Regions from separate parts of the Colwellia sp. SU-HH00943 genome, predicted to be linked through region 3. Evidence: predicted binding sites of a transcription regulator. Region 3 holds the regulator's gene; each other region holds the start of a gene.
The links. The regulator sigma-54, encoded in region 3, starts transcription at its own class of promoters, with help from an activator protein. The targets are predictions, from matches to a motif close to GTTGGCACGNNNNTNGNNT.

Region 1 (5,090 bases), on a different contig from region 3:
ACGATATAGTTTTGTGGCCAACCACATAACAAGAAAATTAAGCGGGACTGCTAACAGCTTGCTCGGTTCCGCTACGCTACACAATTTTAGCAAGCTATTATCAGCCCCTTATTTGGGCGTTAGCTATACAAGGATCGTTATGAGAATTATTTCAATATTATTAGTGCTAGTTTCTTGCTTTAGTTATGGTTCACCTGATGAATCATTGGCTCTGGGGAATTGGAAATGTGATTCATTTACTGACGGTGACGAAGAAGTTGGTATATTTGATGTCGCTCATACTGTTGAATATAGACAGGATGGCACTTCTACCGACATTCACATATATAGACTGCGTGGAATGGAAAATGATGTATGGATCAAAATAGCTCACTCTGGTCCTTGGAAAATTGAAGGAACTACCCTGATAGAGGAAACTGTTGAAACGATAATTATAGATGCATCAATACCTGAACTTAAAGAGTCTAAAGATATCCTTCAAGCTATTTCATATGAAGGTGAAACTTTCATTTCTGAAATTATCGAGCTTTCAAGTTCGAAATTCATAACTAAAGACAAAGAGCTTGAAGATGCAGGTACTTGTGTAAAAGTATAGCTAACAAGTCATTCAAGCAGGACAAAAAACAGCTGGTTTTTGCTCGTGCCTCGCTAATTTTAACCAGCTATTTTATTGCCTCTTAATGAGGCGTTAGTATTCAAGTGCAACCTCCGAGCAGTAATGGAATAACTTTATGGACATGAAAGCAAAAGGGCCCTTTTTAATAATCTCTCATCCCGAGAAAGGCAGTTTTAGACTTTATCTAATGGACGATAATGATAATGGCCCTGATTATTATCAAGCAGATAAAAAGCGTTGTACTCAAGAAGTTTACTCTAGAGGTGTAATTATCGACGGTGAAGTGTCAAATGATCCTCAACATATAGAAAGCTTTCTAGAAACAGCTGATGAAGCTTTGGAAGAGGCAGCAATTAATGCAATCGAAGCTGGAAAACGTGAAGTAGACGAAGAACTCAGGGAGGAAATCCTGCCACATTTAGGTTCTATTGAATTTGATGAAGCTGTTAATGAAAAAATGAGAGAGCTAGGCTGGGTAACCAGAATGGGAACCAAAGCTGATCTAAATTGAATACTAACAAGCTGTTTAAGTGCGGGACTGCTAAAGTTTGGCTCGGTTTCGCTTCGCTACACAATTTTAGCCAAACATTATCAGCCCCTTAACAGGGCGTTATGTTTTACAGGAGAGTTTGTGGCAATCATTCGACAAATCATTTTTCCAGTCATAATAATTGTGTTGGCGCTAATCATAAGATCATTTTTGTCTTTACCTTTTATCGAAATAGATGGTGAATTTTTGTCTACAAATGAAGTCATTTCTCATAGTGAATCAAATAACAAAGTTGTTGAAAAAGCCTTTCTACAACGTGCTACAAAACAAGAGGACTTAATAGCAACTTTCAGTGATTTCACAAGAGCACAAGCTAGTGACTTGGAAGTACTAAGAGAAGCATTTGATGTTGTTGCTAGTATTGCTGATTTGATAATAATAATTACAGTATTTTTTGTTTTACCATTGGCTCTTAAACGTAAAACATAACAAGCTGTTCAAGCGGGACAAATAACAGTTGGCTTTTGCTCGTTCCTCGCTATTTTAGCCAACTATATTATTGCCCCTTAACAGGGCGTTAGGTGAATAACCAGCTGGTAGTTTGTGTCTACAATTAAAGGATTAATTTATGAAAACATTTACATTGATATTAGTTTTACTATTAGCTATGGGGAGTTTAAATGTAAAAGCTTCAATTATAACTATTGAAGTAAGCTCTATTATTGAATCTAACTATACGTTATACGCAGATGCAAGTTCGCTTTCAAAGCCGGAAGGTGTATACCCAGAATTTGTGCTTGGAGATTCATTTACAACAAAATATTCGTTCGAGATGGGAGCCAAATCAAATTGTACAGGAACTACGTTAATCACATGTTCTTTTCTTACTGGTGCTTCAATAGAATTTTTTGGGAACAATAATAATTCAGGTGTGTTTAATTACTCCACGTTAAATTCAAATTTTCGACCTGACTTTATACAAGATAACTCACCTTTCCTTGATAATTACTTTAATTGGAACCATGAAGTAAACAGCTCTACGGGCTTTTTAGCTGACTATTTATATAGTCATGCAAGTTCATCTTTCGGTGGCTGGGCTCTAGACCTATCAAATATTCAAACAGGTGAAACCACCCTTGGTTCAATGTTTGACAATGCTAACTTAGATCCTTCTTTTTGGATGCAAGGGGTCGGGTTAAGTTTTTATAATAATATCAATGGTGAAATAGGTATCATTGGAACGAGTGCTTTAGGTGGGGTAAGTTTAAATATAATAAACAAAGTACCAGAACCTTCTTCTTTAGCTTTATTATTGTTGGGTGGGGTATTTTTTCTATCTAAAAGAGCTAAATTAGAGAGAAAGTTTAAATTCACCTAACAATCCACTCAAGCAGGACAAAAAACAGTTGGTTTTGCTCCTGCGTCGCTTATTTTAACCAACTATTTTTTGCCTCTTAGTGGGGCGTTAGGCTTACCTAAATCTTGGAGATAAATTTAACGTGAGGAGATTAGTTTTAGTTGCTTGTTCAATAATCCTGTTTCCCGTTATTGTCCGAGGGCTTATTAGCTTCTTTCACCCTAAAGGTGGTGAATTGATGTTTGTTGCAGAAAATATATTTGGTTTAAATACCATAGATTGGTTAGCTGAGTTTGTTACTTTTCCAGTGTATGACTTTCTAGTACATTCATTTTGGTTTAACAGTGTGTTTTTCTGGTTAGTTTGGGTTTTATGTATCTTCTTTACTATTAAATATACTGTTCCAAACACTGGTGTGCATGGTAAAGCCTAACAAGCATTTAAAACGGGACTGCTAACAGTTTGCTCGGTTTCGCTTCGCTACACATTTTAGCAAACTATTATCAGCCCCTTAAATGGGCGTTAGGTTTTCAGGGAGGATTGGTGAAAAATTTAAGTGTTCTATTTCTGTTATTCAGTTCTTTGTTATTAATATCTAATGTTGGTGTATTGTATTTTCTTCCTGACTACATAGTTGAAAATTCACAGATCGATATTGCACATTCAAATAGCTTAAATTCTATCGATAATTTAATAGCGAAAGCACAAAAAGAAAAGACGACTATCCCAACAGAATTATTTATTGAGTCTTTGGAAGAGTTCAAAGAGTTGGAAACAGCGGGGAACGAAATTAGTCACAATATCATCGATATATATTCTAATTTTAATCAAGCACTTTTTTGGATTTTGCTTATTCATTTTGTAGCAATATTTAATCTGCTGAGCAATCGAAAACCTAACAAGAATTTAAAGCGGGACTGCTAACAGTTTGCTCGGTTCCGCTTCGCTTCACATTTTAGCAAACTATTATCAGCCCCTTAAATGGGCGTTAAATTTCTGAGCACTGCAATATGAAGCTTCTAAAATGGATTTTTCTAAGCCCCTTTATTTTATTACTTGGACTTATTGGGGTTGTCGTCATCGGTGTAATCTTATGTGAGTTCAACAAAGCATACTGGGATAGTCGCGTAAGAGAATTGTGTGAAACTCAAGGGGGTAACACCGTATATGAGAATGTTGTCCTTACTAAAGAAGAGTACGAATTGAACGAGCCCTTTAGGGGCAATGGACAAATAAATGTTGGTCCAAGGCGCACCTCAAAAGATCACCTTCAATACGCCTATGACATGAAAAAAGAATTTATTCGTAAAGGCTTCCCTGATATAACGAAAACTACTGCCAAAACCTTCAGAAAATCAGATGGCAAAGTGTTAGGCGTTTGGGTAACTTTTCGGCGCAGCGGAGGTGATTTCCCCACTATAATTGGTCATCCTTCAGGGTTTGGATGCAAGGAAATCAACAAAGAGAAAGGCATTAAAGTAGATATAATCGATGAGATATTCATTTACAATAAAATTTAACAAGGCCATCAACCATCGCCACTTCTTGGCTGGACAGCCTAAAGCGCGCTTCGCGCACGGCTGCCGGTTATGGCGGCGTTAGGCAATTATTCAATTTCGCAATTTAATTCAACTTTAGCGAAATAAAAATGGAGAATGTATGTCATTCAAAGATCAATTCATTTCTTATTTAAAGTATTATTCTGATAAAAACATTGTAAAGATCTCTGAAATGCTCTCAGATGATGTCTCATTGAGAGATTGGAAAATTTCAGTCCTAGGTAAAGCAACCGCAATTGCTGAAACTGAAAAGAATTTTAGTTCTGCTAGATCCATCGAAATAGAAATATTACATACTTATGAAGCAGAGGATGCCGTTACAGGCGAATTACGTATCGTTGTTGACGAGACTGAAGTACTTTATGTAGTAGATGTAATTACCTTTAATATAGAGGGTAAAATAAAATCTATTCGCGCATATCTAGGAAGAGGCGATTAACTGCTAATACAACCATGCAACATGGTATGAGCATAAATTGCCTAACAAGCTGTTCAAGCGGGACAAATAACAGTTGGCTGGTTTCGCTCCGCTTCACATTTTAGCCAACTACAATTTGCCCCTTAACAGGGCGTTATGTTTCAAGGAAGGTTCGTGGATAAATCGAGATTAGCTCATTCATTAAATAATATTGTATTTGCAGTTGAAAACCCAATTGAGCACAAAAACAAACTTGCCAAGAAAAGCCGTATTCTTTCAATTGTAGCTTGGGTTGGTTTCTTTATTAGTTTCCTGTTGTACTTCCAAAACTTGCAAGGTATCTACATTCCAGTATTAGCTTCTTTTTCAGGTGTTTTATACGGTTTATCTATATACCTAGATTCAACTATAAAACAGTGGCCTTTAGTAGCTAAGCATGTAAACCTAGAATCACTAAAAAATGAAATTAGTGACATAGAAACATAACAAGTCACTAAAGCAGGACTCGTAACAATTGGCTCGGTTCCGCTTCGCTTCACATTTTAGCCAACAATTACTCGCCTCTTAGTGAGGCGTTATAAGTTTAGGAGAGTTCAGTGTCTAAATTCATTATTGTACTTTTCTTATTAAGTTTTAATTTGAGTGCTCAA
Region 2 (5,090 bases), 100 kb from region 3:
TGCTCGTCATATAAAGAAGAGAACTGTTCAACAACAGCTTTTGGCCCGGGAAAATCACCTAAAGAGGTATGGATACTTTGTGCGGTAATTGTCCATAAAAACAAAAATATTGTGATACCTATAGCTGGAAGTAGCATCAAATCTGTGATTTTAAGAACTGTACTTTTAAGTGCTTTCATTGTCCGCTCAGTGATTGTTGAATGAGTTATGTTTACTGTTGTTGAGTTCATCTTCTTTTTCCTTTAATGGTCACCAGTTGGTGATACCAGCCCAACTAAGGGCTGGTATACATACCCTAAAGCTTTTGTCCTTTTTTCAAACCGATATCAAATTTCTCTATGTATGCATTTGGTTTTGTACCGTCATAAACAATATCGTCGATAAAGTGTTTTTGAGGGGCTTTAAAACCAGTTTCAGTTGCAAAATCAGGGAATTCGTTAGCTGGAATAATTTTCTCTGCGATAAGTGATTTAGCTGCTTTTGTGTAGATATCTGGGCGATATACTTTGGCTGCTAAGTCTTTGTACCATTGGTCGCTTTTATCTTCAGAGATTTGGCCCCAACGACGCATTTGCGTTAAGTACCAGATAGCATCTGAGTAGTATGGGTAAGTCGCGTTGTAACGGAAGAATACATTGAAATCAGGTACTTCACGCTTATCACCTTTTTCATATTCAAAGGTACCCGTCATTGAGTTAGCAATTACGTCGTAATCTGCACCAACATAGTTAGATTGAGAAAGGATTTTTACAGCTGCAGGACGGTTAGCATTGTTATTTTCATCTAACCATTTAGCTGCACGAATCATAGCGCGAGTTAAACGAATCGTTGTGTTTGGATATTTTTCTGCAAATTCAGCAGTAATACCAAATACTTTTTCAGGGTTGTCTTTCCAAATTTCATAATCGGTAACAACCGGTACACCAATACCTTTAAATACGGCTTGTTGGTTCCATGGTTCACCTACACAATAACCGCTAATAGTACCGGCTTCCATGGTTGAAGGCATTTGTGGTGGAGGTGTTACAGATAATAATGCATCAGCATCAATTTGACCTGAGCTATCACCTTTGTGTGGTGCGTAATAACCTGGGTGAATACCACCAGCAGCTAACCAATAACGTAATTCATAGTTATGTGTTGATACTGGAAATACCATACCCATTTTAAATGGCTTACCTTCAGCTTTTAATTCATCAATAACTGGTTTTAATGAATCTGCTTTAATTGGATGAACAGGTCTGCCATCAGCCATTTTAGGAATGTTAGGCTTCATTTTCTTCCAAACTTCGTTTGATACGGTAATACCGTTACCATTTAAGTCCATTGAAAATGGCGTAATGATATGTGCTTTAGTACCGTAACCCATGGTTGCTGCAATAGGTTGACCCGCTAACATGTGCGCGCCATCTAAAGAACCATCAATTACACCGTTTAATAATACTTTCCAGTTCGCTTGTGCTTCGATGGTTACATATAGACCTTCGTCTTCGAAGTAACCATTCTCATAAGCAATAGCAATAGGTGCCATATCCGTTAATTTAATGAAACCAAATTTTAGTTCTTCTTTTTCTGGCTCACCCAACTCTTCACTCAAGGCAACACTGCTTGCTGACAAGGCAACTGCAATACTGAGAGAAGCACATTTCAACACAGAAGTGATTGATTTTGTCCAATTCATTATTAATTCCTTATAGGTATTGATAAAAGTTAAAAAAATTCAAAAAAAAACGCCCACCAAATTTCTACCCAACTGGGTAGATTTTTAGTGAGCGCCATTGCTCTTTAATGCTTAACATATTGTTTTGCATTATCTAGCAGCGCCGTTGCTGCTAGGTTTGTATTCGGGTACTTTTATCGCCGTTGATAAAAATAACTATTTGCTTACATGCTCTTTACATTTAATGTGCCAACTTTCAAAGTTATTGTTTTATATGGCTTTTTTAATATTTATTCATTTAACTCAAATAAATAATCAACCAATTGATGCACAAAAATAATCAAATGCACTATTTGAGTTCATACTCTATTAATTAGTTAGTTGATAACATGGTATGCACTTCAATAATGCTTTTTGCTACTTCTACCAATGGGTTACCTTGGTTCATAGCCATTTTCCGTATTAAGTCATACGACTGCTGCTCTGAAAGCTGCTTCTGCTCCATGATAATGCCTTTGGCTTTATCAATATACTTCCTGCTTTCAAGTTGATCTTTAGTGCGCTTTAACTCTTTTCGTAAAGATTGCTCTGCTTTAAAGCGCTCATTGGCTACAGAAATAATGCTTTTCAAGCGCTGAGGAATCATTTCACTGACGACATAAGCACTGACGCCTGACTCTATAGCGTGTTTGATCAAGTTTGGGGAATCATTTTCAGCAATTATAATGATAGGCAGTGGTAATAACTTATTGATATCAGCAAGTGTTGCTAGCATTTTTTCACTAGGTAAATCAGTGGCTAGAACCAAAACATTAGGCTGGAAAAATGTTATTTTATCAATAATATCAACATCTAAAGTTGCATGATGAACAATATTATAACCAAACCCAATTAAGGTTTTTTTTAACAAGGAACTACTAGTCGCACGTGATTCGATTAAAAGTACATCACCAAGTGTCTTTTCTTGGTCGATATGACTAGTGTCATTAGTTTTCCCTTTTGAAAAACTCATTTTCTTTAACCTAAGCCTTTTTATTCAGACCGAAATCATTTAATGAATATGACAATACAAAATTCAAGCCAAAAAGAAATACACCTATATAACAATAACTTAATATATTTATTGGCTGTTATTTTGGAGAGTTTGCACTAAATCAGAAAAACTCGCGTGCAAAAGTGATCGAATCAGGGCATTAACGGCATTATTACAAGCATTCAATAAACAAATGCACTAACAAACGCTCAACGTCGGTAGAGCTAGTAATAAATTGATTGCCCAGGGTCATTTTGCCATTTTCATAACGCTGATTACATACACGTGCAGCTATTTCTAACTCCCCTTCTATCGGGCTTTGTATGGTTAACGTTAGCGCTTGATTATCGAGGTTTGAAAGCTGTTCATCGGTTTTAAATGAAAAGCCACAACCGCGTGGTGAAATATCAACAATAATGCCGTTAAATTCCGGCAGTATGCTGAGTAAATCTGTACCTGCAAATTTTAATTTAGTAGGTATATGTGCTTGAGTCCGAGGATAGCGACGTAGTTGTCGATTATAAATATGTAATGGGTATTCAATGACAAGGCACTTTTCAGGAAAGTCCGCAATGGCCTTAATGGTTGAATCAAAAGAAAGACACTCTCCCTGCTCTTCTTCACCTTCCTCTGCAGGTTTTGTATAGCGAATAAAAACCGACTTACCAACGGCTAACGCTTCACTGTAGTCATGGGTTCTAATACCTACTGGGAACTTTAAAATAATATATTGACCAAAGGCATAACCGATAAGAGGCAGTTTTAAGCGGACATTATCTAATTGAGCAAGTTGCACGTCGAGCAATTGACCCGGCAACAATTCAAAAATATTCGTTGCCTGTGTATCTTTTTTAAGTGAAGTGCTAGTCATAATATCCATATATTACAAAAGGTAAGTACCCAGAATACTAAACAAGTCAGTGCATAATGGCAAATTGTGTTGATTGTTCCATTATCGAGTTTACTTATCATTTTAACCATATTGATTATGTCAATTATCTGAAGAGATAATGTAAAAGTATTGATTCAACAATAAGAAGATAAACCTTGTGTGCGTATTAAAAATAAATTGTCGTTATAATTGTCTAACTATAAAAGCTATACTTGAATAAGGGCAAAGGCATTGCTCTTAAATAGCGTTAAAGAATAGCGTTAATGTAATTGGAGTATTTATGAACAGAGTCACTCATTTGGCTATATTTTCTTTCTTATCACTCTCTCTGTTCAGCTGTAGCAGCTTGACCAACACAGAAAGCAAAAATAATGATACTAGCTGGGATTTCGATCATCAGCTTCAGTTTAAACAATCTACTCTTGCTGATAAACACTATCAATTAGAAGTGATCCCCAATAACAAAATTGGCTTTCAACGACTTGCCACTTTTTTACTGCGAAAATCTTATAACCTCTGTGGTAGCTATTATTATAAACTTGAAATGATTCAAGGTATTGAAGGCTTTGACGACAAACGTGCCATGCCCAATTATATACATCCTTCGCTCATTGCTAAGGTGGAATGTCAGAAGGATTAGGGCGTTTTAGCTAGAGGGAAACTAGCAGAGAAAAAGTTAAGCTGAAACCAACTGTATTAGATAACAAATCATTAAATATAAGAAAGGGTTACTATATTTCATAGTAACCCTTTTTTGATATCAGTTTTTTATATAACTATTTGAAGTAAATCGCTTAGCTAGGATCGGCAATTTTAACAGCAGCGGCTTGAGAAGCCGGTGTTGTCATCGCTGTCGTAGGTGGCGCAAAACGAGTTAAATCAATGCCATCAACTGCAGAAGCGTACTCATCCATAGTAGGGAAGCGACCTAGAATTGTAGAAAGTACTACAAGCGGCGTAGAACCAAGTAAAGACTCACCTTTCTTCTCAGCACTATCTGCAACAACACGACCTTGGAATAAGCGCGTTGAGGTAGCTAATACTGTATCACCTGGTTCTGCTTTTTCTTGGTTACCCATACACAAGTTACAGCCTGGACGTTCTAGGTATAAAATGTTTTCGTATTTAGTACGAGCTTCACCTTTCGGGTTAGTATCGTCGAATACGAAACCTGAGTATTTAGATAAAATGTCCCAATCGCCTTCAGCTTTTAACTCATCAACAATGTTGTATGTTGGTGGAGCAACAACTAATGGTGCATTAAACTCGATTGAACCATTTTGTTTTTCAAGGTTACGGAACATTTGCGCAATAATTTGCATGTCACCTTTGTGAACCATACAAGAACCAACAAAACCTAAATCTACCGGACGGTCTTTATAGTATGAAACTGGGCGAATTACATCGTGCGTGTAACGCTTAGAAACGTCTTCGTTGTTTACATCCGGATCAGCAATCATAGGTTCAACAATTGTGTCTAAGTCAACAACCACTTCTGCGTAGTA
Region 3 (5,090 bases):
TGCTCTAACCCTGTGTAGGCTTTCAGATCTTTTTCCCAAAAAGGGTTTGGTAAAAATCGCGCATCAAATACATAGTCGGCATCGGCAGGGATGCCATGTTTAAAACCGAATGATTCAAATACTAATACCATAGCCCCTGTTTTTTTACCTAAAATACGTTCTCTGACTAAGTCAGCTAATTGATGCGGGCTTAATTGGCTAGTATTAATGTATAAATCTGCTCGGGTAGAAATAGGCGTAAGGAGCTTTTTTTCTAACGCTATTGCTTGATCTAAGGGGATATTTTCTTTGATTAATGGATGTAAACGACGTGTTTCGCTAAATCGACGGGTAAGGTCTATATCGTCAGCATCTAAGAAAAGGGTAGTTACATCAACAGCATTCGGTAAGTACTCGATTATTTCCGGTATATCTTTAGGATCATTGGGTAAGTTACGGACATCTAAGCTGACGGCAACATTCTCGTAATCATTGATAACAGTATGAGTTAAGGCAGGTAATAAGTTAATAGGAATATTATCTACGCAATAGTAGCCTAAATCTTCTAATACTCTTAAAGCAACAGATTTCCCTGATCCTGAACGGCCACTGACAATAATAAGTTTCATACTTGATATCTCGCGCTACAAGGCTAAAGCAGTGTCATTGACAGCTGTTATGATGGCTTGCATGCTTTGTTAAATAAGTTGTTATTTAGGTACTTTACATTATTATGCGGTTGTAAAATACGTTGCTTTTTAATGTGCTTGTTGAACTAGATTAAATAAAGCTTGTTTAGAAGTACACTTACGCGCTTGTTTCGCTACTTTTCGATCACTAAACAGTTTAGCTATGCTTTGTAAAGTTTCTAAATGTGCTTGAGTGCAATCTTGAGGTACAAATAAACAAATAAAAATATCGACAGGTTTATTATCTATTGCGTCAAACTCAATCGCTTTTTCAGTGGTTAGCATGACAGCAACTGCTTTATTTGAGTTTTGCAATTTTCCATGAGGTATCGCAATACCATTACCAATACCTGTACTGCCCATTTTTTCTCGGTTTAGTAAGCTATCTAATAGCGTACCTGTATCGGATTCACCTAATTTACTACTGGCAAGTTGGCAGAGAGTTTCGAGTATGCGTTTTTTGCTACTTGCTGGAACTGCACAGGCAGTGCAGTCCAGCGTTAAAATGTCTTGTAGGGTCATAGTACTTTGAATGGGGTTAATGGCTGGCAATTTTGCCTTTGTATTTAAGAATTTGGCGGTCTAATTTATCTACTAAGGTATCAATAGAGGCATACATCACTTCATTCACCGCTGAAGCATGCACTTCGCTACCATTTAGGTGAACCGTTGCTTCAGCTTTTTGGTCTAATTTTTCTACCGTTAGTACAACGTAAACATTGTTAATATGATCAAAATGTCGCTCTAATTTGGCAAATTTTGTGTCGACATAATCGCGTAAAGACGTGGTAATTTCTACATGGTGACCAGTAAGATTAATTTGCATATGCGTGATCCTTTTAAATGAGATTTACAATAAACTCTTACGTTGATTTGACGGCGGAATAGCTAATGATTCACGGTATTTAGCTATGGTTCGTCTTGCAACATTAATGCCCTGCTCAGCCAATAAATCGGCCATTTTACTATCACTTAGCGGTTTAGCAGGTGTTTCCGCTAAAATGAGCTTCTTAATCAAGGAACGAATTGCTGTTGAAGAGCATTCACCACCATTTTCAGTACTTACATGACTAGAAAAGAAATATTTTAGCTCAAAAATACCTCTTGGTGTGTGCATGTACTTTTGTGTTGTTACACGTGAAATGGTTGATTCATGCATGTCTACTGCTTCAGCTATATCATTTAATACCATTGGGCGCATGGCTTCGGCGCCATGTTCAAGAAAGCCTTGTTGGCGCTGAACAATACAATTTGACACTTTTAGTAGTGTATCATTTCGCGATTCTAAACTTTTTATAAACCATTTTGCTTCTTGAAGGTTTGAGCGAATGAACTGACCATCATCACTAGAAGACTTGGTGGTTTTAGTCATGGCTGCATATTGTTGGTTAATAGATAATTTAGGCGCTGTATCTGGGTTTAATTCTACAATCCAGCGTCCATTTTTCTTTTCTACGGAAACATCAGGAATAACGTACTGCTCATCCCCTTTTATTACCGCATCACCTGGGCGTGGATTCAGTGTTTGAATTAAGCGCATTACTTCGCGAAGTTGATTTTCTTTAAGCTTAGTTTTACGCATAAGCTGACGGTAATCTCGGTTACCCAGTAGGTCTATATGCTCTTCAATGATGTGTTTACTTTCTTTCAAATAAGGAGTGTCTTCATCAAATTGATTTAACTGGATGATTAAGCAGTCAGCAATGGAGCGAGCGGCAACACCGATTGGATCAAAGACGTTAATGCGCTTTAATACCGCTTCCACTTCGTCAAGCTCTAAATCTTCAATACCGACACTTTCTAAAATATCTTCGCAAGAAACGGTTAAATAGCCAGCATCATCTACCGCTTCAATAATGGCAATAGCAACTGCGCGGTCAGTATCCGTAAAGGGTGTTAATTCCATTTGCCAGAGTAAATGATCTTGAATAGAGTCTGTGGTTTCACCTTGATAGGTGTAATCTTCAGAAGGGCTTGAGATTGCACCTGTATTAGAGGTTCCAGCACTGTAACTCTCTTCCCAGGTGGTATCTATATTTAACTCTTCAGGAATATCATTTTGAGCCATTGCTTCGGTAGTACTTATTTCATCAATAGTGGCACTGGTGTCTTCACTACCTTCAGGGCTGGTTTGTTCTGTGCTATTTGTGCTAGCAGAAAAAGCTTCTTCTAACTGTTCATTACTGTTGTCGTTTTCTTCATTGCTATTACTCGGTGAATTTTCATTCACTTCAAGCAAAGGATTACTCTCAAGCACTTCTTGAATTTCTTGTTGAAGTTCCAACGTCGATAACTGCAGAAGCTTTATCGCTTGTTGCAGTTGCGGCGTCATGGTGAGTTGTTGTCCTATTCGGAGCTGCAGTGATGGACGCATTTAGTTCTGTTCTTATCCTGTTGTTGTTATTTTAGTAATACATTCACTATAAATTATAGCTTAATTTTTTTTGTATATTAGTAACTATAGCGTGAATTGTTCGCCGAGGTATACATCTCTGACCTTTTGATTTGCAAGTATTTGGTTTGCATCACCTTGAGCGATAATTTCACCGTGACTTACTATATAAGCATGCTCACAAACATCCAAGGTTTCTCTGACATTATGATCTGTGATTAAGATACCAATTCCTCGCTCTTTAAGATGAATGATAATCTTTTTAATGTCACCTACCGATATAGGATCAACACCGGCAAAAGGTTCATCCAGTAAAATAAATTGAGGATCAGCAGCCAGTGCTCTTGCTATTTCTACACGTCTTCTTTCGCCACCAGATAAGCTCATACCAAGGTTATCTTTGATATGACATATATTAAATTCTTCGAGTAAATGTTCCAGCTTTTCTTGCTTTTTCCCTTCATCAAGGTTTTTGCGAGTTTGCAAAATAGCCATAATATTTTCAGTGACGGTGAGTTTTCTAAAAATTGAGGCTTCTTGAGGTAAATAACCTATACCACGTCGTGCTCTTTCATGCATAGGAGCAAGTGTGACATCTTCATCACTTAAAATAATTTTACCGTCATCATTAGGAACTAAGCCAACAATCATGTAAAACGAGGTGGTTTTGCCGGCGCCATTGGGGCCTAATAAACCAACAATTTGCCCGGTATTCACATTGAGGCTTACACTTTTTACTACTTGCCGACCTTTATATGACTTAGATAAACCGTGAGCGCTAAGGGTAGCTATATCAGTGTTGTCAGTTGCATTAATCATTGTTGTCACTGTCTTTTTTACTGTCATTATTGGCGGCGTTATTTTTTTCTTGTTGAGCTTTAATTTGTGCAGGTTGTAAAATAGTGGTGACGGATTCATCACGACTACTTTCAGCTTCAAGCTTTTCATTTAAGGTGTTATAGGTGATTGTTTCACCAGTAACCATACTACCAGCCTGTTTCACTTTGGCATTGCCTGATACGGTTATCAGATAAATGTCCGGTTGATATTTTATTTCATCAGCCTGTAAGCTAATTAAACTGCCGTCTTCTAATTGTTGTTGAAAAAGAGCTGGTTTGCCTTTGGCTAGGTAGGTGTCGTGCTTTTCATTGGTCTTTTCATTCGTTTTGCTAAAAACCTGCACTATATCGGCTGTTATTGCGATAGAGCCTTGGCGAATACTTACGTCTTCCAAATAACTGGCAATTTTGTTTTTTAAGTCTGCACTTTGACGTTTTGATTTTATGGTAATTTCTTGTGTGAGATCTTTTTTAGCCGCATAACTAGCGTTAGTAAATGTTAATACGCTAGTCGCGAGTAAAACACCTAAACCAATAGATTTAATTTTCGTTACTGAAGGTTTTACAAAATTCTTTTTTATCATAAAGTTATCACAAGGTTATTTATATGGGGCTAATTGCAATTAGCTCTTTGTTTTTTAGCTGTCAGTTTTCTTATAAATGGTACGTACATGTTCAGTTAAGGTCATTTGTTTAGTGTTAAGGTCAATGATCAAGCCTGAACCATACATAGTAAAGTCTTTCCCTTGCACCATAACTGTTTGCTCTGAACTAATTATATTGGTCTTTAAATCTAATTCTAGATACTTACAGTGAATTTCTTCTATTAAACTTTCTTCATCCGTGGCTTTTAAATGAACACGGTGATTTAAAATAACTCTGTTATTTTTGTATAGTGTCGCTTCTTTTGCACTAAGTTGCCATGGTGCTTCATTATTTTTTGGATATAACGTATAACTAGGTAACTCAAAGTGGGTTACTTCAAGTTTGGCATAATGCTCCATTCTGTCGGCAATAATGGCATGAGATAATTGCCCTGAATCAGTATAAATATCACTTTTCAGTGCTTCGGCAATAAAGTCAGGTGTTAAATCATGTTCAACATCTGCCCCTGGCAGTACTTGTGAACCACGCCATTCAATAATACCGTAGGCCATAGCGCCTAGCAATAATACCAAAAGAGCTAATGTA
Region 4 (5,090 bases), 270 kb from region 3:
TATACCGAAAGTCCAGTGCATACGCTTGAAGGTTGGTTAACTATGGCTAAGCAGCTTGAAGATATGGGTGCTCACTCATTATGTATCAAAGATATGTCAGGGTTATTAAAACCTTATGATGCTGCTGAATTAATCTCTAAATTAAAAGAAACCGTTTCTTTGCCTATCGCTTTACATTGTCATGCAACGACAGGTTTAAGTGTGGCAACACAAATGAAGGGTATCGATAGTGGTGTTGACGTAATTGATACTTCTATTTCATCGTTGAGTATGACTTATGGTCATTCTCCAACGGAAACGATTGCTTCAATTGTTGAGGGAACGGAGCGTGACTCTGGCCTTAATATTGAGAAAATGGCTGAAGTTGCAGCTTATTTTAGAGGAGTTAGAGAAAAATATGAGCAATTTGAAGGAAGCTTAAAAGGTGTTGATGCGCGTATTCTTACGGCGCAAGTACCTGGTGGCATGTTAACCAACATGGAGAACCAGTTAAAAGAACAAGGTGCTTCAGATAAGTTTGATGAAGTATTAACGGAAATTCCAAAAGTACGTAAAGATCTAGGTTATATTCCACTAGTAACACCAACCTCTCAAATTGTTGGTACTCAGGCAGTGCTTAATGTACTAACTGGTGAGCGTTATAAGTCAATTACTAAAGAAACTGCTGGTGTATTAAAAGGTGAATATGGCTCAACAGCTGCTGAAGTAAACTCAGAGCTACAAAACCGTGTATTAGATGGTCAAGAAGCTATTACTTGTCGTCCGGCAGACTTGCTTGATCCTGAAATGGATAAACTTTCAGATGAGCTGCAAGGTGTAGCTTCTGAGAAAGGTATTGCACTGGCTGATGATACTATTGATGACGTTTTGACTTATGCTTTATTCCCACAAATAGGGTTGAAGTTCTTAGAAAATCGAAATAATCCTGATGCGTTTGAGCCTGTACCAACAAAAGCAACACCGAAAGTAGAAAGTGCAGCGCAAGCCGTGTCTGCAACTGATCCTGAAAGTTACGCAGTAAGTGTTGATGGTAAAGTATATGATGTAGTTGTTGCCCCAGGTGGCTCAATTGAATCAATCACTCATCCAGCTGGTGATGACGCCATAAAGCAGTCAGCTTCTATTTCTGCAGAAGAAACATTAAATGCGCCTCTAGCGGGTAATATCTTCAAAGTTTTAGTGTCTGAAGGTGATAGTGTTGAAGCGGGTGATGTCGTGATTATTATGGAAGCGATGAAAATGGAAACTGAAGTACGCGCAGCCAATGCAGGTGTTATTACTAGCTTACATATTAAAGAAGGTGATGCCGTTGCAGTTGGTGAAGCCTTACTAAGCTTTTCATAGGGGATAGCATGGAATCGTTACATAGACTGTGGTTATCTACAGGTTTAGCAAATTTTGAGTTAGGCCAAGTAATCATGATGCTGGTTGGCTGTGGCTTATTGTATCTTGCTATTGCTCGTAATTTTGAACCGCTTTTACTTTTACCTATGGGTTTTGGTTCAATTTTAACGAATATCCCTGTGGCTGGATTTTCAGAAGTGGGTGGCTTACTTCACTATATTTATTATGCTGGGATTGATACGGGTATCTTCCCACTATTAATCTTTATGGGCGTAGGAGCCATGACAGACTTTGGTGCCTTAATTGCTAATCCTAAAACATTACTGCTAGGTGCTGCCGCTCAGTTTGGTATTTTTGCTACTTTATTTGGCGCTATTGTACTTAATGCCGTACCGGGGATTGAGTTTACGTTAAAGGATGCCTCTGCGATTGCTATTATTGGTGGTGCCGATGGTCCTACTGCTATATTTTTGGCGTCTAAATTAGCGCCTGAACTACTAGGGGCAATAGCGGTTGCTGCCTACTCTTATATGGCGTTAGTACCTATTATTCAGCCACCGATTATGAAAGCGTTCACGACTGAAGAAGAGCGTAAAATTGAAATGGCACAATTACGCCCAGTGACTAAAATTGAGAAAGTTATATTTCCACTTGGTGTATTGTTAATGACAATTTTCTTCTTACCGGCAGCAACACCATTAGTTGGTATGTTCTGTTTAGGTAACTTGATGCGTGAGTGTGGAGTGGTAGACCGTTTGAGTTCAACGGCTCAAAATGAGTTAATAAATATCGTTACCATCTTCTTAGGTTTAGGTGTTGGCTCAAAGTTAAGTGCAGAAGCTTTCCTTAATGTAGAAACGTTAGGCATATTAGGGCTAGGTGCTGTGGCTTTCTCAATTGGTACCGCCTCTGGTGTTCTTATGGCCAAAATTATGAATAAGGTTTCTAAAACTCCAATCAACCCACTAATTGGAGCAGCAGGGGTTTCTGCTGTACCTATGGCTGCTAGGGTTGCTAATAAAGTAGGTTTAGAAGCTAACCCACATAACTTCTTGTTGATGCATGCTATGGGACCGAATGTTGCGGGTGTATTAGGCTCAGCAGTAGCAGCAGGTATTTTATTAGCTTTAGTTGGTTAATAACTTTTACCTGATAAACGGATAATGAAAACGCTAAGCTTGTCTTAGCGTTTTTTTTGATGTTAATAAAATGTAATCATTTCAAAGTCTTTTGTCGGATTGTTTTACACTTGTTCAATTTTATAACTGTTTAACCTTCTAATCACAAGAAAAGTAAGAAGTTTTTTGTTTTGGCCTGTATTTTGCTTTTATTGTTGTAACATATAGTTGTATTGCTTAATCAGAGCAAAGTTTTTATAAGGGTTTAAAAATGAATTTAATCAAAGTTGTAAAAGGGATTTCTCTTTCGTTAGTTTTGGGGATGTCGGCAGCAAACGCTGGTGTAATTGAGTCATGGGATATTGATTTACATGATCTTAGACTGAACGGCAATATTACTGAAGTTGCAGGTCAAAATCAGTCAACAATGAATACTTGGATGTGGAACGGCTCTGTTCTTAAACTAAATGAAAATGCTTGGTTTTCAATTGACTTAGCAGATGCAATTGGTGAAACAAGTTTAAGCTTAGCTGAGCTAGATAGTAATATTATTCTTTCTTTTGATTTCCGTGCTAGTGAATTTATGCCTGAAATTGCTGGCTTATCAGTTAATGGTGTTTCTTCTGATGATGCTTTCAACTTATTTGGCTCTCAGAGTTGGGGAAGTGATGCTGTTCAATATACTGCTAACAGTAACCAATGGCAGCATTTTGAAATCAACCTAGATGAATTAACCAGTGTTAATTCATTTTCTACAATCACCTTTATCAATGATTGTGATGCAGCAAATGGTTGTGGTGGATCAGATGTTCGTTTTAGAAATTTAACCCTTACTCAGGTACCTGAGCCTTCAACGATCGCAGTATTAGGCCTTGGTTTATTAGGTTTAGCAGCAAGTCGTAAACGTAAAGTTTAATAAAGCAATATTTGATTATAGTAAGGTAAGTTCCTTACTAAATAAAAAACCGAGCTATGCTCGGTTTTTTATTGTTCAATTCTCAGCATAAACTTACTTTGAACAATTTCTCACTGTATTTTAACGTGACAAATAAAGTACAATGCCTTATTCGTATTTAGCTTCTTCTTATGTGTATGAAACCTCTGTTAACCTTCTGCTTTTGTTTATTATTTTTAAATGCTTGCTCTACCTCATCAACAGGTCGCAAACAAGTATCGCTGTACTCTGAATCCGAGCTCAATCATATGGGCACTGTTTCTTTTGAGCAAATGAAAAAAGAAACACCTATTAGTAGTGATATAGATATCAATCACTTTGTTCAATGTGTTGCCAGTTCTGTAACCGCTTATGTACCTGCCTCAGCTCATCAAGGAGAGTGGGAAGTTGTGGTTTTCGACTCTGAGCAAGTAAATGCCTTTGCTTTACCTGGTGGTAAAATTGGTGTTTATACAGGTATTTTGCATGTTACTGAAAATCAAGATCAACTTGCGGCCATCATTGGCCATGAAGTAGGGCATGTGCTTGAACATCATTCAAATGAGCGTTTGTCAGCTAATAAATTATCAAACGTTGGTATGATGGTGGCAGCTATAGCCTTAGGGGCGAGTGATGTAGACAACAAAGGATTATGGGTTGCAGGATTAGGTATTGGTGTTCAATATGGCTTGGTGATGCCCTATAGTAGAGCCCATGAAAGTGAAGCTGATATTGTTGGCCAAGAGCTTATGGCACGTGCTGGCTTTGACCCCAAAGCAAGCATTCACTTATGGCAAAATATGGCTAAGTTAAGTAAAAGCTCACCGCCTGAGTTTATGTCTACTCACCCTGCAAACGAAACGCGCATTAAACAGCTCAGTGAACATTTACGTGTTTCTGAGAAGCTTTATATTACGAAAAAAGAGCAGGGTAATTTACCTCAATGCCCTAAGCCTGAAATGGTGACTAGCGGTAAGGAGAGCTGATTGAGAGGCTAACATAGCACAATGCGAGATACCCCCTGAGTTTGTTATTTGTACGTTTTTAAGGGTGTAACTTGAAGTTTTGCCAGCTATTGTCTTTTTTCTCAAAGCATACTCTATCATGTAAGCGATTTGCACGGCCTTGCCAGAACTCAATATAGCTTGGTTTAACCCTCCAGCCACCCCAAAATTCGGGGTGGGGTACTTCACCTTCAGCATACTTTTCACTAAAGTGCTGCATTCGATCTTTAAGTTCATTTTGATGAGATAACTTTTGGCTTTGTTTTGACGCCCAAGCACCCACTTGGCTGCCTCTATCACGGCTATGAAAGTAATCAGCTGATTCTTGTGCTGTCACTTTTTCAACACACCCTTCAATACGTATTTGTCGCTGTAAAACATTCCAATGAAATAATAGGGCTACTTTACTGTTATCTGCTAATTCATGGCTTTTTCGACTGTTATAATTAGTAAAAAAAACAAAACCCTCGTCATCAAAGGCTTTTAACAACACCATTCTACTGCTTGGTTGTCCGTCAGGACTACAGCTGCTTACTGACATCGCTTCTGGCAATAGAATGCCGGCTTTATTAGCATCTTCAAACCATTGATTAAATAATGGAAATGGGGTGGAATCAGTAGGAATTTCAGGTAAGGGTAATGCAACACCTTGTCCAAAGGTAAATAAACAACGTAGCTTTTCAAATAATG

Region 1: a site for sigma-54 is predicted at 1,629-1,647, ahead of AC27GZ_RS15975 (PEP-CTERM sorting domain-containing protein). Genes of this name have one in related genera too.
Region 2: a site for sigma-54 is predicted at 2,727-2,745, ahead of AC27GZ_RS02140 (ANTAR domain-containing response regulator). Genes of this name have one in related genera too.
Region 4: a site for sigma-54 is predicted at 2,653-2,671, ahead of AC27GZ_RS00485 (PEP-CTERM sorting domain-containing protein). Genes of this name have one in related genera too.

What each region holds. Positions count from the first base shown of each region.
Region 1 covers NZ_BAAJLW010000007.1:428-5,517, forward strand. Annotated here, with positions in the region: partial or broken gene AC27GZ_RS15955 (hypothetical protein) at 1-29, shown strand, start outside; gene AC27GZ_RS15960 (hypothetical protein) at 140-595, shown strand; gene AC27GZ_RS15965 (hypothetical protein) at 732-1,127, shown strand; gene AC27GZ_RS15970 (hypothetical protein) at 1,248-1,595, shown strand; gene AC27GZ_RS15975 (PEP-CTERM sorting domain-containing protein) at 1,735-2,484, shown strand; gene AC27GZ_RS15980 (hypothetical protein) at 2,606-2,896, shown strand; gene AC27GZ_RS15985 (hypothetical protein) at 3,007-3,387, shown strand; gene AC27GZ_RS15990 (hypothetical protein) at 3,474-3,983, shown strand; gene AC27GZ_RS15995 (nuclear transport factor 2 family protein) at 4,123-4,461, shown strand; gene AC27GZ_RS16000 (hypothetical protein) at 4,615-4,926, shown strand; gene AC27GZ_RS16005 (ribonuclease E inhibitor RraB) at 5,037-5,090, shown strand, end outside.
Region 2 covers NZ_BAAJLW010000001.1:494,313-499,402, forward strand. Annotated here, with positions in the region: gene AC27GZ_RS02130 (ABC transporter permease) at 1-179, opposite strand, end outside; gene AC27GZ_RS02135 (CmpA/NrtA family ABC transporter substrate-binding protein) at 296-1,681, opposite strand; gene AC27GZ_RS02140 (ANTAR domain-containing response regulator) at 2,034-2,672, opposite strand; gene AC27GZ_RS02145 (PilZ domain-containing protein) at 2,866-3,564, opposite strand; gene AC27GZ_RS02150 (hypothetical protein) at 3,866-4,225, shown strand; gene AC27GZ_RS02155 (bifunctional aconitate hydratase 2/2-methylisocitrate dehydratase) at 4,380-5,090, opposite strand, start outside.
Region 3 covers NZ_BAAJLW010000001.1:393,522-398,611, reverse strand. Annotated here, with positions in the region: gene rapZ (RNase adapter RapZ) at 1-608, opposite strand, end outside; gene ptsN (PTS IIA-like nitrogen regulatory protein PtsN) at 738-1,190, opposite strand; gene hpf (ribosome hibernation promoting factor) at 1,207-1,494, opposite strand; gene AC27GZ_RS01680 (RNA polymerase factor sigma-54) at 1,519-3,042, opposite strand; gene lptB (LPS export ABC transporter ATP-binding protein) at 3,127-3,852, opposite strand; gene lptA (lipopolysaccharide transport periplasmic protein LptA) at 3,872-4,483, opposite strand; gene lptC (LPS export ABC transporter periplasmic protein LptC) at 4,538-5,090, opposite strand, start outside.
Region 4 covers NZ_BAAJLW010000001.1:119,043-124,132, reverse strand. Annotated here, with positions in the region: gene oadA (sodium-extruding oxaloacetate decarboxylase subunit alpha) at 1-1,344, shown strand, start outside; gene AC27GZ_RS00490 (sodium ion-translocating decarboxylase subunit beta) at 1,353-2,483, shown strand; gene AC27GZ_RS00485 (PEP-CTERM sorting domain-containing protein) at 2,734-3,378, shown strand; gene AC27GZ_RS00480 (M48 family metallopeptidase) at 3,555-4,382, shown strand; gene pdxH (pyridoxamine 5'-phosphate oxidase) at 4,441-5,090, opposite strand, start outside.